3 regions of the Nocardia sp. NPDC050697 genome follow, and region 2 is predicted to be linked to each of the others. Evidence: riboswitches for the same ligand, from Rfam matches in the RefSeq annotation. Region 2 holds a riboswitch; each other region holds the start of a gene.
The links. A riboswitch is a leader RNA that binds a small molecule or an ion and turns the genes downstream of it on or off. The one in region 2 is predicted to bind S-adenosylmethionine.

Region 1 (4,390 bases), on a different contig from region 2:
CGTGTACACGATGCGAGGTTCCGAAGTCATGACAGCATCCTGTCAAACATGACAGGATGCTGTCAATGGCTCAGCCCAGCGCGTGGTCCAGATCCGCGATCAGGTCCTCGACGTCCTCCAGCCCGACCGAGACGCGCACGACGCCGTCGGTGAGCCCGATCCCGGCCCGCCCCTCCGCGCCCATGGCCCGGTGCGTGGTGGTGGCCGGGTGCGTGATCAGCGTCTTGGCATCGCCGAGGTTGTTCGAGATATCGATCACCCGCAGCCGGTTCAGCACCTCGAAGGCGCGCTTCTTGCCCTCGTCGGCGCCGGCGGCGAGCTCGAAGGTGACCACGGTGCCGCCGCCGCTCATCTGCGTGGTGGCCAGCTCGTGCTGCGGGTGCGTCTCCAGGAACGGGTAGCGCACCCAGCCCACCGCCGGGTGCCCCTCCAGGAAGCGGGCCACCTCGAGCGCCGCCTTGGTGGAGTGCTGGACTCGGAGCGGCATGGTCTCCAGCCCCTTGAGCAGGGTCCACGCGTTGAACGGGCTGAGCGCCGGGCCGGTGTGCCGCATGAGCGTCTTCACCGGGCCGTCGATGTACTCCCGGTCGCCGAGGATGGCGCCGCCGAGCACCCGGCCCTGGCCGTCGATGTGCTTGGTGCCGGAGTAGACCACCACGTCGGCGCCGAGCTCAAGGCTGCGCTGCAGCAGCGGGGTGGCGAAGACATTGTCCAGCACCACCTTCGCGCCCGCGGCGTGCGCGAGCTCGCTGACCCGCCGCACGTCGACCAGGTTCTGCATGGGGTTGGCCGGTGTCTCGAAGAACACCGCCTGGGTGGGCACCGAGAGCGCCTGCTCCCACTGGTCCAGATCCTCGCCGTCCACGAAGACCGTCTGCACGCCCCAGCGCGGCAGGATCTCGTTGGCCACCACGAAGCAGGAGCCGAAGAGGCTGCGCGCGGCGACCAGCCGATCCCCGGCCTTCAGCAGCGCGCCGAGCGCGGTGAAGACCGCGGCCATGCCGCTGGCGGTGGCGAAGCACGCCTCCGCGCCGTCGATCAGCCGCATCCGCTCCTCGAAGACGGCGACCGTCGGGTTGCCGTACCGGGAGTAGACGAAGTGCTCCACATCACCGGTGAAGGCGGCCTCCGCCGCCTCGGCGCTCTCGTAGACGAAGCCCGAGGTGAGGTAGAGCGCCTCGGAGGTCTCCTCGAACCCCGAGCGGCGCAGCCCGCCGCGCACGCCGAGCGTGGCCGGGCCGACGTTCTCCGGCAGCGGCCGGTCGAAGGCGCCGCCGGTGATCACGACTGCCGCCAGGGCAGGCCGTCGGCGCGCCAGCCGGCCGAGCCGCGGTGGCCGGTGCCGTCCAGCGGGCCCTCGAAGCCGTCGATCACGTTGTAGGAGGGGGCGATTCCGGCGCCGGTCGCCAGGCTCGCGGCGTTCGCCGAGCGCTGGCCGGAGCGACACAGGAACACGACCGGGGCCTCCGGATCGCGCCCGTCGAGCGCTCGCTTCAGCTGCTCGAGGAAGGCCGGGTTGGGCGAGCCGGTGCCGTCCACCCACTCGATCAGCGCGGTGGGCCGGTCCAGCTCGGTGGTGTCCGGCACCCCGACCCAGCGCCACTCCGCCTCGGTGCGGACATCGATCAGCACCGCGGACGGATTGTCGCGCAACAGCTCCCACGCCTGCTTCGGGGTGATGTCACCGGCATAACTCATGTCGAACCTCCTGTGAATCCACGCTTGCCGCAGGGAAATGCCGATACGGCCAGGTCGTCACCCGGAGCACCCCGCCGCGGAGGAGGGTTGCCGACCAGCGAGCCGGGGCTTGGCGCTGGTTCTCATGACCTTGCGAACCGAGATTGCCCCGGGAAAGCGGGTGCTGTCAATACGAGTTCTCCCGCGTCCGGGCGCGTCATCCGCAGACCAGCCAGCGGTCGCCTTCCTTCGCCAGGGTCCAGGTGGCGGTGGCCGTGCGGCCGGCCACCCGCGTGGTCACCGTGATCCGGCCGCGCTCGCCCTCGACCACCGGGTTCGCCAGCTCGGCGACCTCGATATCGGTGCTGGTTTCCGGCCCGCCGAGCTGCTCGGCGAGCGGCGAGGCGGCCTCGTCGAAGCCGGGGCAGGCGGTGCCGGGCGGGGGCACCAGGTCGCTGCGGCCGCGCGCGTCGGCGTAGTTGCGCACCGCGGCGGCGAGTTTGTCCGCCTCTGTGACATTTTTCTCAGCCGGCGAGAGCACCCCGGCGATCACGATCCCCACCAGGACCAGCACCGCGAGCACGCCGGCGGCCACGAACGGCACGATCGATCGGACTTCCGGCTCGTCGCCGCCGGGCTGCTGCTCGCTCATCCCTCGATGATCACCGATGACCTGGGCCGTCGGCGCACCGGCCCCGGCAGGATACGCGCTGCGCACCCGGGTCGCGGACCGAGCGGAGCAGGGCCGATAGAATGGCTGCTTGCGACTCGTGCCGGAGCCGCCGTCCGATGCTCCGGGGAGAATGGGAGCGCGATCTCAGGTTAGCCTGGGCTAAGTAGACGCCAGATGAACGTATCGACCGAAGGTGCGCGTGAACATGACCGAACAGAGTGAGGCGGCCCGGCCGCTCCGCATTGCGATCGTGGGTGCAGGCCCGGCCGGGATCTACGCCGCCGACGCGCTGATGAAGTCCGACGCGGACGTCTCCATCGATCTCTACGAGCGGATGCCCGCGCCGTTCGGGCTGATCCGCTACGGCGTCGCACCCGACCACCCGCGGATCAAGGGCATCATCACCGCGCTGCACAAGGTGCTGGACAAGGAGCAGGTGCGGCTGCTCGGCAATATCGACTACGGCACCGACATCACCCTGGACGATCTGCGCCGCTTCTACGACGCCGTGATCTTCTCCACCGGCGCCAACGCCGACCGCGCGCTCACCATCCCCGGCATCGACCTGGACGGCTCCTACGGCGCCGCCGACTTCGTCTCCTGGTACGACGGCCACCCGGACGTCCCGCGCAGCTGGCCGCTGGAGGCCGAGAAGGTCGCGGTGCTCGGAGTCGGCAATGTCGCGCTCGACATCGCCCGCGTGCTCGCCAAGACCGGCGACGAGCTGCTGCCCACCGAGATCCCGCCGAACGTCTACGCGGGGCTCAAGCAGAACAAGGCCGTCGAGGTGCACGTCTTCGGCCGCCGCGGCCCCGCGCAGGCCAAGTTCACCCCGCTGGAGCTGCGCGAGCTGGACCACTCGCCCACCATCGAGGTCATCGTCGACCCCGAGGACATCGATTACGACGAGGGCTCCGAGGCCGCGCGCAGGCACTCCAAGCAGGTCGACATGGTGGCCAACACGCTCGAGCAGTGGGCCATCCGCGACCAGGGCAACCGCCCGCACAAGCTCTTCCTGCACTTCTTCGAGGCGCCGACCGAGGTCGTCGGCGACGCCGAAGGCAAGGTCGTCGGGCTGCGCACCGAGCGCACCCAGCTGGACGGCACCGGCAATGTCAAGGGCACCGGCGAGTACCGCGACTGGGAGGTGCAGGCCGTGTACCGCGCGGTGGGGTACCTGTCGCAGAACATCACCCAGCTGCCCTTCGACGACCAGGCGGGCACCGTGCCGAACGAGGCGGGCCGCGTCCTGATCGACGAGAACGCCGACGGCAAGGCCCGCTACCTGCCCGGCACCTACGTGACCGGCTGGATCAAGCGCGGCCCGGTCGGGCTCATCGGCCACACCAAGGGCGACGCCAACGAGACCGTCGCTTGCCTGCTCGACGACAGCAAGGATTTCCCGCGCGCCGAGAACCCCGCCCCCGAGGCCGTGATCGAGTTCCTCGAGGGCAAGGGCGTGCCGTACACCACTTGGCAGGGCTGGTACCGCCTGGACGCGCACGAGCGCTCGCTGGGCGAGCCGGAGGGCCGCGAGCGGGTGAAGGTCGTGGAGCGCGAGGACATGCTGCGCGCCAGCGAGCCGAACAAGGTCTAGGGCGCGACGCCTGCCGGAACGAACCGTCCGGCAGGCGACAGCCGCACCCACCTCGAGGCATTCTGTACACGTGTTCGATGCCCACGTCCACATCTTCGACCCGCGGTTCCCGCTGGCCGAGAACGAGGGACACCTGCCCTCCTCCTACACCGTCGCCGACTATCGAAAGCGCATGGCGCGCTACGACATCAGCGGTGGTGCCGTGGTCAGCGGCTCCTTCCAGGGGACCGACCAGACCTACCTGAGGGCGGCGCTCGCCGAGCTCGGCGCGGGCTGGGTCGGGGTGACCCGGCTCGACCTGGATGCCTCCGACGAGGAGATCCTGCAACTCGACGAGATCGGCGTGCGGGCGCTGCGGTTCAACCTGAAGCGGGCGGCCGGGGACATCACCCAGCTCACCCAGCAGGCGGTGCGCGCGCACGACATCGCGGGCTGGCACGTCG
Region 2 (4,390 bases):
CGCGGCGATATCACCGAAGACCGTGACCCCCTCGTTCAACCTGTCCCGGAAATAGCCGGGAGCCGGGCTGTACTTGTCGAGCGCTTCCGCGAATGTTCCGGCCTGCGTAGCGGTGATCTCCAGTTTCGATGTCAGCGCCGCGCCTTCGCCGAGGACGACCGCGGCTTCCTGCCAGCTTCGGACGGCCAAGCGCATCGCCGCCAGGCTCACCGTCAATTTATCGCTCACCGTGCACCTCGGCTTCCAGGAGTCGCAGTCTGTGTCGGTCCAGTTCGTGCTCGAGATCCGCGTCCGAATAGCGCGAATAGTCGCCACGAACCGTGAAGGTCGGCCGTGCCGAGCGGACCATGTCCGCACACCGCAGCAGCTCGTCGCCGATCTCGTCGGGATCGGCCGTCGCGGCCCACCCACTCCGCACCTCGATCGCGCGCAGCTGGGTGCCGTCGGCAATCACCGTGACCGCCGACGCGCCGTAGATCACCGCCTGGCCGGAACCCTGATATCTGCTGCTGCCGATCATCGCGCTGGACAGGGCCGTGTACTCCGCCCAGGTCCGGGTTTCGAGCAGCACTGTCGCGATGGTCCTGGCGTCGGGCGTAGCGGCGTCCGAGATCTGCTGCGCGGTCGGCCAGGTGCCCCCCGCGCACAACCGCTCGACCCGCTCCGACACCGCGGCCCGATAGGCCGCCATGAGCTCGGCGGATGCCTCGTTCGGTGCGACCTGGCTACGCCACTGCGAGTTCGGCGAAACCCGGACCGGAAGGCAGCCGCTGTCGACCTCGATCGTGACGAACGACGAGCCGACCGAGATTCGCGGCGGCGGGGCGGGTGGCGCGGCTACCGCGCGCGGCACCAACGGCTCGTCGTCCCAGAACTCGTCCGGATCATCCACATGGTTGTAGAACCCCGCCCCCATGATCGCACTCCCCCGTATCGCGCTGCCCGATCGAGCAACCGAGCCAACTCTTCCGCTTCAGCAGATTGATGTCAATCGCAACGATCCAGGCACCAACGACGACAGCCCCCGCTCCGCGATCAGCGGAACGGGGGCTGTCGAGACGACGATCAGCGCAGCGCGCGCGCCAGGTTGGCATCGAGCGCGCCGAGGAACTCCTCGGTGCTCAGGTACCCCTGGTCCCCGCCGACCAGCGCGGCCAGATCCTTGGTCATCTGCCCACCCTCGACCGTCTTGATGACGACGTCCTCGAGCGTCTGCGCGAAGCCGATCACCTCGGGGGTGTTGTCCAGCTTGCCGCGGTGCTCCAGCCCCCGGGTCCAGGCGAAGATCGACGCGATCGGGTTGGTCGACGTCGGCTTGCCCTGCTGGTGCTGGCGGAAGTGCCTGGTGACGGTGCCGTGCGCGGCCTCCGCCTCACAGGTCTGGCCGTCCGGGGTGAGCAGCACCGAGGTCATCAGCCCGAGCGAGCCGAAGCCCTGCGCGACGGTGTCGGACTGCACGTCGCCGTCGTAGTTCTTGCAGGCCCAGACGTAGCCGCCCTCCCACTTCATGGAGGAGGCGACCATGTCGTCGATGAGCCGGTGCTCGTAGGTGAGCCCGGCGGCGTCGAACTGGCTCTTGAACTCGGCGTCGAACACCTCCTGGAAGGTGTCCTTGAACATGCCGTCGTAGGCCTTGAGGATGGTGTTCTTGGTCGACATGTACACCGGGTAGTTCTGCTGCAGGCCGTAGTTGAACGAGGCCCGCGCGAAATCCTCGATGGACTTCTTGAAGTTGTACATGCCCATGACGACGCCGCCGTCCTCGGGCATCTTCACGACCTCGTGCACGATCGGCTCGCTGCCGTCCTCCGGGGTGAAGGTGAGGGTGACCGTGCCGGGCTGGAACACCTTGAAGTCGGTGGCGCGGTACTGGTCGCCGAAGGCGTGCCTGCCGATGATGATCGGCTTGGTCCAGCCCGGCACCAGCCGCGGGACATTGGAGATGATGATCGGCGCGCGGAAGATCGTGCCGCCGAGGATGTTGCGGATAGTGCCGTTCGGCGACCGCCACATCTTCTTCAGCCCGAATTCCTCGACCCGCGCCTCGTCCGGGGTGATCGTGGCGCACTTGACACCGACGCCGTGCCGCTTGATCGCCTCGGCCGCGTCCACGGTGACCTGGTCGTCGGTCTTGTCGCGGTACTCGATGCCGAGGTCGTAGTACTCGAGGTTCACGTCGAGGTACGGGTGGACCAGCTTGTCCTTGATGAACTGCCAGATGATCCGCGTCATCTCGTCGCCGTCGAGCTCTACGACGGTGCCTTCAACCTTGATCTTGGACATGGATCTTCGTGTCCTCCTAGGGTGTGTGCCCTCATTGCACGGCCAGGCGAACACGCTTGTGAGCGGACCCCAGCTGTCCAACAGACAACGTCTATGTCCCGCTTGGTCGGCGAGACCCTGTGGTGCAAACAAGACAAGCGTACTGCTGCCCGACCTCGCATTGCACGGCGAGGGTCGCCCTGGCGGAGACCCCGACTCGTTACCCGCGAGTAGGTCCGGCGTGACCGAGGACACGCCCCTTGCTCACCATCCGAGCGTACGACGAGAGCCGGGAGCGGCGCAGCACCCACCCGCTCAGAGCGGTCGCGAACCCCCTGTGATCGCATTCACAGCGGCCACCTGTGGATAGCCCGGCACTCGGGTTCGATCGGCAGACCTCGGTCCGGTTACGATGTCGAACAGGTCATGAGTGCCAGCGCGAAGCCCCGGCTCGCTGGCCGGCAACCCTCCAGCAGCGGCGGGGTGCTCCGGGTGATGACCCGGCTCCCGACGGCCGGGAGCAAGCGCTCTCCTGGAGGTAACACGTGACCGAGACGACCGATCCCACCGCGAACTGGTCCTTCGAGACCAAGCAGATCCACGCGGGCCAGGCCCCCGACGGCAGCACCAGCGCCCGCGCGCTGCCGATCTACCAGACCACCTCCTACACCTTCCGCGACACCGCGCACGCCGCGGCGCTCTTCGGCCTCGCCGAGCCGGGCAATATCTACACCCGGATCATGAACCCCACCCAGGACGTGGTGGAGCAGCGGATCGCGGCCCTGGAGGGCGGCGTCGCGGCGCTGGTCGTCGCCTCCGGCCAGGCCGCCGAGACCTTCGCCGTCCTGAACCTCGCGAACGCGGGCGACCACATCGTCTCCAGCCCGCACCTGTACGGCGGCACCTACAACCTCTTCCACTACACCCTGCCCAAGCTCGGCATCACGGTCTCCTTCGTGGACGACCCGGACGACCTGGAGCAGTGGCGCGCCGCCGTCCGGCCGAACACCAAGGCCTTCTACGGCGAGACCATCGCCAACCCGAGCAGCGCCATCCTCGACCTGCCCGGCATCTCCGCCGTCGCGCACGCGGCCGGTGTCCCGCTGATCGTGGACAACACGGTGGCCACGCCCTACCTGCTGCGGCCGCTGGAGCACGGCGCCGACATCGTGGTGCACTCGGCCACCAAGTACCTGGGCGGCCACGGCGCCGCCATCGCCGGCGTGATCGTGGACGGCGGCACCTTCGACTGGACCGGCAAGACCGAGTCCGGCGAGGACCGCTTCCCCGGCTTCACCACCCCGGACCCCAGCTACCACGGCGCGATCTTCGCCGACCTGGGCGCGCCCGCCTTCGCGCTCAAGGCGCGGGTGCAGCTGTTGCGCGACCTCGGCTCCGCGGTCTCGCCCTTCAACGCCTTCCTGATCAGCCAGGGCATCGAGACGCTGAGCCTGCGCATGGAGCGGCACGTGCAGAACGCGCAGGCGGTCGCCGAGTTCCTGGCCACGCACCCGGCGGTCACCTCGGTCGCCTATGCCGGGCTGCCCACCTCGCCGTGGTACCAGCGCGGCAGGGAGCTGACGCCGAAGGGCGCGGGCGCGGTGATCGCCTTCGAGCTGAAGGGCGGCGTCGAGGCGGGCAAGAAGTTCGTGGACGCGCTGACGCTGCACAGCCACGTCGCCAATATCGGCGACGTGCGCTCGCTGGTGATCCACCCGGCCTCCACCACGCACTCCCAGCTCACCCCCGACGAGCAGGCGAGCTCCGGCGTCACGCCGGGGCTGGTCCGGCTGGCCGTCGGGATCGAGGGGCTGGAAGACATCCTGACCGACCTGCGCGCGGGCTTCGACGCGGCGTCGTGACCGTGGGTATCGAAGCGCGCACCGTCCGGCTACCACCGCCGGACGGCACCTACGGCGTGATCCCGGTGGGCGACGTCAAGCTGGAGAACGGCGCCGTCGTCCCCGATGTGCGGTTGGCCGTGCAGCGCTGGGGCGAGCTCTCGCCCGCGCTGGACAATGTGATCCTGGTCGAGCACGCGCTCACCGGCGACGCGCACGTCGCCGGCGCCCCCGACAACCCGGCCCCCGGCTGGTGGGAGGGGATGGTCGGCCCCGGCGCCCCGCTG
Region 3 (4,390 bases), on a different contig from region 2:
CCGCACTGCGACGATGGTGATCGCCGCGTAGACCCCGAGGCTGAGCAGCACGGCGGGCGGGAGCAGCAGGAAGGCGCGGAGCGCGCCCTCGCCGAGCGTGGTGGTGTCGCGGATCATCCAGGCCAGGAAGAGTCCTCCCGCCGCGAGCCCGATGATCGGCACCGAGGCCAGCCCCATCGAGGAGATGCCGAAGATCGCCACCCAGTGCGCGGCCCGGTCCGGGCGCTCGGCGGGCCAGCGGTGCCGCGCCTTGCCGACCTTGCTCGCGGGCGAGCCCGCCCACTCCTGGCCCGCCTTGACCTTCCCGGCCACCGCCGAGCCGGGCGCCACCTCGGCGCCGCGCCCGATCTTGCTACCGGGCAGCAATACCGAGCGGGAGCCGACCACCGCGCCCGCGCCGACCACGATCGGGCCGATGTGCACCACGTCGCCGTCGATCCAGTACCCGGCCAGATCCACCTCGGGCTCGACGCTGCAGCCCTCGCCGAGCTCCAGCATGCCGGTGACCGGCGGCAGGCTGTGCAGGTCGACGCCGGGGCCGATCTTCGCGCCGAGCGCGCGGGCGAAGGGGACCATCCACGGCGCACCGGAGAGGTTCTCCGCGCCGGAGGCCTCGGAGAGCCGGACCGCGGCCCAGAGCCGCAGGTGCACCGAGCCGCCGCGCGGGTAGCTGCCCGGCCGCAGCCCGGCCAGCAGCGTCCGCGCGCCGAGCACGCAGAGCGCCATCCGGCCGGGCGGCGAGATGAAGAGCACGAAGGCGACGAGCGTCCACCACCAGGAGAGCGCGGGCAGCCACGGCAGCGAGCCGGACCACGCCGCCACATTGCCGACGATGGCGAGCCAGGTGAGCCACTGCAGCCCGGTCAGCGTGGTGAGCGGCACGGTCGCGAGCACCTGGGTGAGCTGCGCCGCGCGCGGGGTCGGGCGGACCGTGCGGTCGACGACGGCGACCGCGGGGGTGCTCCCGTCCAGCAGCTCGGCCATGGCGCCGAGCCGCGGGTGGTCGTAGATATCGGCGACGGTGACCGTCGGGTAGCGGTCGCGGAGCGCGGTGACCAGCTGGGCGGCGGCCAGCGAGCCGCCGCCGAGGTCGAAGAAGTCGGCGTCGGGGCCGGTGATCTCGGCGCCGAGGATGGAGTCCCAGATTCCGGCGATCCAGAGCGCGGTGCCGGTGAGCTCGTTCTCCGGGTCGTCCTCGGCGGCGTTCGGCAGCGGCCAGGGCAGGGCGTCGCGGTCGACCTTGCCGGAGGTCCTGGTCGGCATGTCGTCGACGATGGCGAGGCGGGGGACCAGCGGCGCGGGCAGCTGCCCGGCCAGCGCGGCGCGCGCGGCGCGCAGGTCGTAGTCGGTGTCCGGGCCGGTGAGGTAGCCGATCAGGATCTTGTTGCCCGCTTTGGTGGTGCGGATGGCGGCGGCCGCGCCGGTGACGCCGGGCAGGTGCTGCAGCGCGTTGTCGATCTCGCCGAGCTCGATCCGCCTGCCGCCCAGCTTGATCTGGTCGTCGGCGCGGCCGAGGAAGACCAGCCCCGCGCGGTCGTTGCGCACGAGATCGCCGCTGCGGTAGGCGCGCTCCCAGCCGAGCGCGGGCAGCGGGGCGTACTTCTCCGCGTCCTTGGCCGGGTCCAGGTAGCGGGCCAGCCCGACGCCGCCGATCACCAGCTCGCCGGTCTCGCCCTCCGGCACCGGCCGGCCATCGGCGTTCACCACCACCAGGTCCCAGCCGTCCAGCGGGAGCCCGATGCGCACCGGCGGCTCGCCGGTCAGCCGGGCGGCGCAGGCGACGACGGTGGCCTCGGTGGGGCCGTAGGTGTTCCAGACCTCGCGCTCGGTGTCCCGGGCCAGCCGCTCGGCCAGCTCCGGCGGCACCGCCTCGCCGCCGAAGATGAGCATCCGCACGCCATCCAGCGCCTCCGCGGGCCAGGTGGCGGCCAGCGTCGGGACGGTGGAGACCACGGTGATGCCGCGCCGCATGAGCCACGGGCCCAGGTCGGCGCCGGTGCGCACCAGGTCGCGCGGGGCCGGGACCAGGCAGGCGCCATTGCGCCAGGCCAGCCACATCTCCTCGCAGGAGGCGTCGAAGGCGACCGAGAGCCCGGCGAGCACCCGGTCGCCGGGGGCGATCGGGGCATCCGGCAGGAAGAGGCGGGCCTCGGCGTCGACGAAGGCGGCGGCATTGCGGTGCGTCACCGCGACGCCCTTGGGGGTGCCGGTGGAGCCGGAGGTGAAGATGATCCAGGCGTCGTCGTCGGGGGTGGGGAGATCGGCCCAGTCGCTGTCGTCGGCCGCCCCGGCCTCGCGGGTGCCGGGCAGGATGCCGTCGGCGGTGACGATCGCCGCCACCTTCGCCTCGCCGAAGACCAGCTGCGCGCGCTCCTCGGGGTCGTCCGCGTCCACCGGGACGTAGGCCGCGCCGCAGTAGAGCACCGCCAGGATGGTGACGTACAGCTCACGATTGCCAGAAGGTAGCCGAATGCCGACGCGATCGCCGCGCCGCACCCCGGCTTCGGCGAGCCGGTTCATCGCGGTCTCGATCTCGACCACGAGCTCCAGGTAGCTGAGCACCGTCTCGCCGTCGTCGATGGCGGTCGCGTCCGGGAATTCCTGTGCGGTAGCGGTGATGATGTCGACGAGCGTGCGCGGGGGTGCGGCGAGCGCGCCGCGGCGCAGCGGGTCGGGGAGCGTGGCGGTGCCGGGTGGCGCCGAGCCGGGGGCTGCGGAATCGAGTTCCGGCGGATGGAGCTGTGGTCGGACCATGACGTCCCCACCACCTTTCATCGATGTGCCCACGCTTCCCGCTCGTTCTGCCATGTTCGGGTTACCAGCGGGCGAACCCGGCGGCGACCGGTTGTCCACGCTACTCGGCCGCACGGGTATTTGCGCTGGTCGAAGGGGTGCGTCGCTGTTCATCCGGCGTTCACCCCGGCAGTCGTGCCTGGTGGGGCCCGCGCCGGAGCGGGCTGTGATCTTCGCCGGAGCCGCGCTTGACAACCCCGGTGCGGCTTTGTCAGTCTTTTCGCCAGGTCATGAGTACCAGCGTTCAGCCCCGGCTTGCTGGTCGGCAACCCTCCTCCGCGGTGGGGTGCTCCGGGTGACGACCGGGCCGTCGTCCGACCGGACGCGGCAAGCGCGGACTCGACGGCTCCCCCTTTCGCGAGTCCCCGAACGTTGGGATGACGTGATGACCGCTGTTCTCGAACCGACCTGTGCCCCGCTCGCGGCGACCTCCGGCGACACCCTCGCCGTCCCGCTGGTGCAGGGCGGCACCGTCGGCTACGCGAACTTCGACTACGCCGCGAGCGCCCCGGCCCTGGCCGCGGTGACCGAGCGGGTCTCGGCGCTGCTGCCGTACTACGCCAGCGTGCACCGCGGCGCCGGGTACGCCTCGCGGGTCTCCACCGAGTGCTACGAGAGTGCGCGCGGCACCGTCGGCACGTTCTTCGACGCCGCGGACGACCAGGTCACCGTCTTCACCCGCGGGACGACCGACGCGCTGAACCTGCTGGCCCGCTGCGTGCCCGGCGACACCGTGGTGCTCGATATCGAGCACCACGCCAACTTTCTGCCCTGGCTCGCCAACGGGCGCCGGGTGGTGACCGCGGCCGGCACCGTCGCCGAGACGCTGCGCAGGCTGGTCGCCGAGCTGTGCTGCAAGCCGGCCGCGCTGCTCGCCGTCACCGGCGCCTCCAATGTCACCGGGGAGCTGCTTCCGCTGCGCGAGCTGGCCGAGATCGCGCACCGCTGCGGGGCGCGGCTGCTGGTGGACGCGGCGCAACTGGCGCCACACCGGCGGATCTCGCTGCGCGACACCGGGATCGACTACCTGGTGTGCTCGGGGCACAAGCTGTACGCGCCGTTCGGGGCCGGGGTGCTGGTCGGGCGGCGGGACTGGCTGGACGCGGCTCCGCCGTATCTCGCCGGCGGCGGGGCGGTTCGCTCCGTCTCGGTGGCGGAGACCGAGTGGGCCGCGGCGCCGCAGCGGCACGAGGGCGGGTCGCCGAATGTGCTCGGGGCGGCGGCGGTTGCCGCGGCGTGCGAGGCGCTCGCCGCTATCCCGGAGGAGCGGTTCGTGGCGCACGAGCGGGCGCTGACCGAGCGGTTGCGGGACGGGCTGGCCGGGGTGCCGGGGGTTTCGCAGCCGCGGATCTTCGCCGACAGCGGGGAGGGGGTGGGGATCGTGGCGTTCACGGTGGACGGGTTCGCGCCCGGGCACGTTGCCGCGTATCTCTCCGCGGAGCACGGGATCGGGGTACGGGACGGGCGGTTCTGTGCGCATCCGCTGCTCGAGCGGCTGGGGTTGCCCGCCGCGCTGCGGGCCAGTGTGGGCGTCGGGACGACCGTGGAGCACGTGGATCGGCTCATCGCCGCCCTGCACACTCTGGTGCGCGGGGAG

Region 1: it holds a riboswitch for S-adenosylmethionine, as region 2 does, so the genes downstream of both, AB0H71_RS10575 (rhodanese-like domain-containing protein) here and AB0H71_RS30055 (bifunctional o-acetylhomoserine/o-acetylserine sulfhydrylase) in region 2, are expected to answer to the same signal.
Region 3: it holds a riboswitch for S-adenosylmethionine, as region 2 does, so the genes downstream of both, AB0H71_RS14915 (aminotransferase class V-fold PLP-dependent enzyme) here and AB0H71_RS30055 (bifunctional o-acetylhomoserine/o-acetylserine sulfhydrylase) in region 2, are expected to answer to the same signal.

Annotation. Positions count from the first base shown of each region.
Region 1 covers NZ_JBFAHY010000002.1:638,615-643,004, reverse strand. Annotated here, with positions in the region: gene AB0H71_RS10585 (DJ-1/PfpI family protein) at 1-30, opposite strand, end outside; gene AB0H71_RS10580 (O-succinylhomoserine sulfhydrylase) at 71-1,285, opposite strand; gene AB0H71_RS10575 (rhodanese-like domain-containing protein) at 1,282-1,698, opposite strand; SAM riboswitch class IV at 1,714-1,828, opposite strand; gene AB0H71_RS10570 (hypothetical protein) at 1,895-2,329, opposite strand; gene AB0H71_RS10565 (FAD-dependent oxidoreductase) at 2,556-3,947, shown strand; gene AB0H71_RS10560 (amidohydrolase family protein) at 4,018-4,390, shown strand, end outside.
Region 2 covers NZ_JBFAHY010000011.1:40,060-44,449, reverse strand. Annotated here, with positions in the region: gene AB0H71_RS30070 (hypothetical protein) at 1-228, opposite strand, end outside; gene AB0H71_RS30065 (hypothetical protein) at 218-916, opposite strand; gene AB0H71_RS30060 (NADP-dependent isocitrate dehydrogenase) at 1,066-2,283, opposite strand; SAM riboswitch class IV at 2,685-2,795, shown strand; gene AB0H71_RS30055 (bifunctional o-acetylhomoserine/o-acetylserine sulfhydrylase) at 2,808-4,124, shown strand; gene AB0H71_RS30050 (homoserine O-acetyltransferase) at 4,121-4,390, shown strand, end outside.
Region 3 covers NZ_JBFAHY010000003.1:652,299-656,688, reverse strand. Annotated here, with positions in the region: gene AB0H71_RS14920 (Pls/PosA family non-ribosomal peptide synthetase) at 1-2,754, opposite strand, end outside; SAM riboswitch class IV at 3,020-3,133, shown strand; gene AB0H71_RS14915 (aminotransferase class V-fold PLP-dependent enzyme) at 3,179-4,390, shown strand, end outside.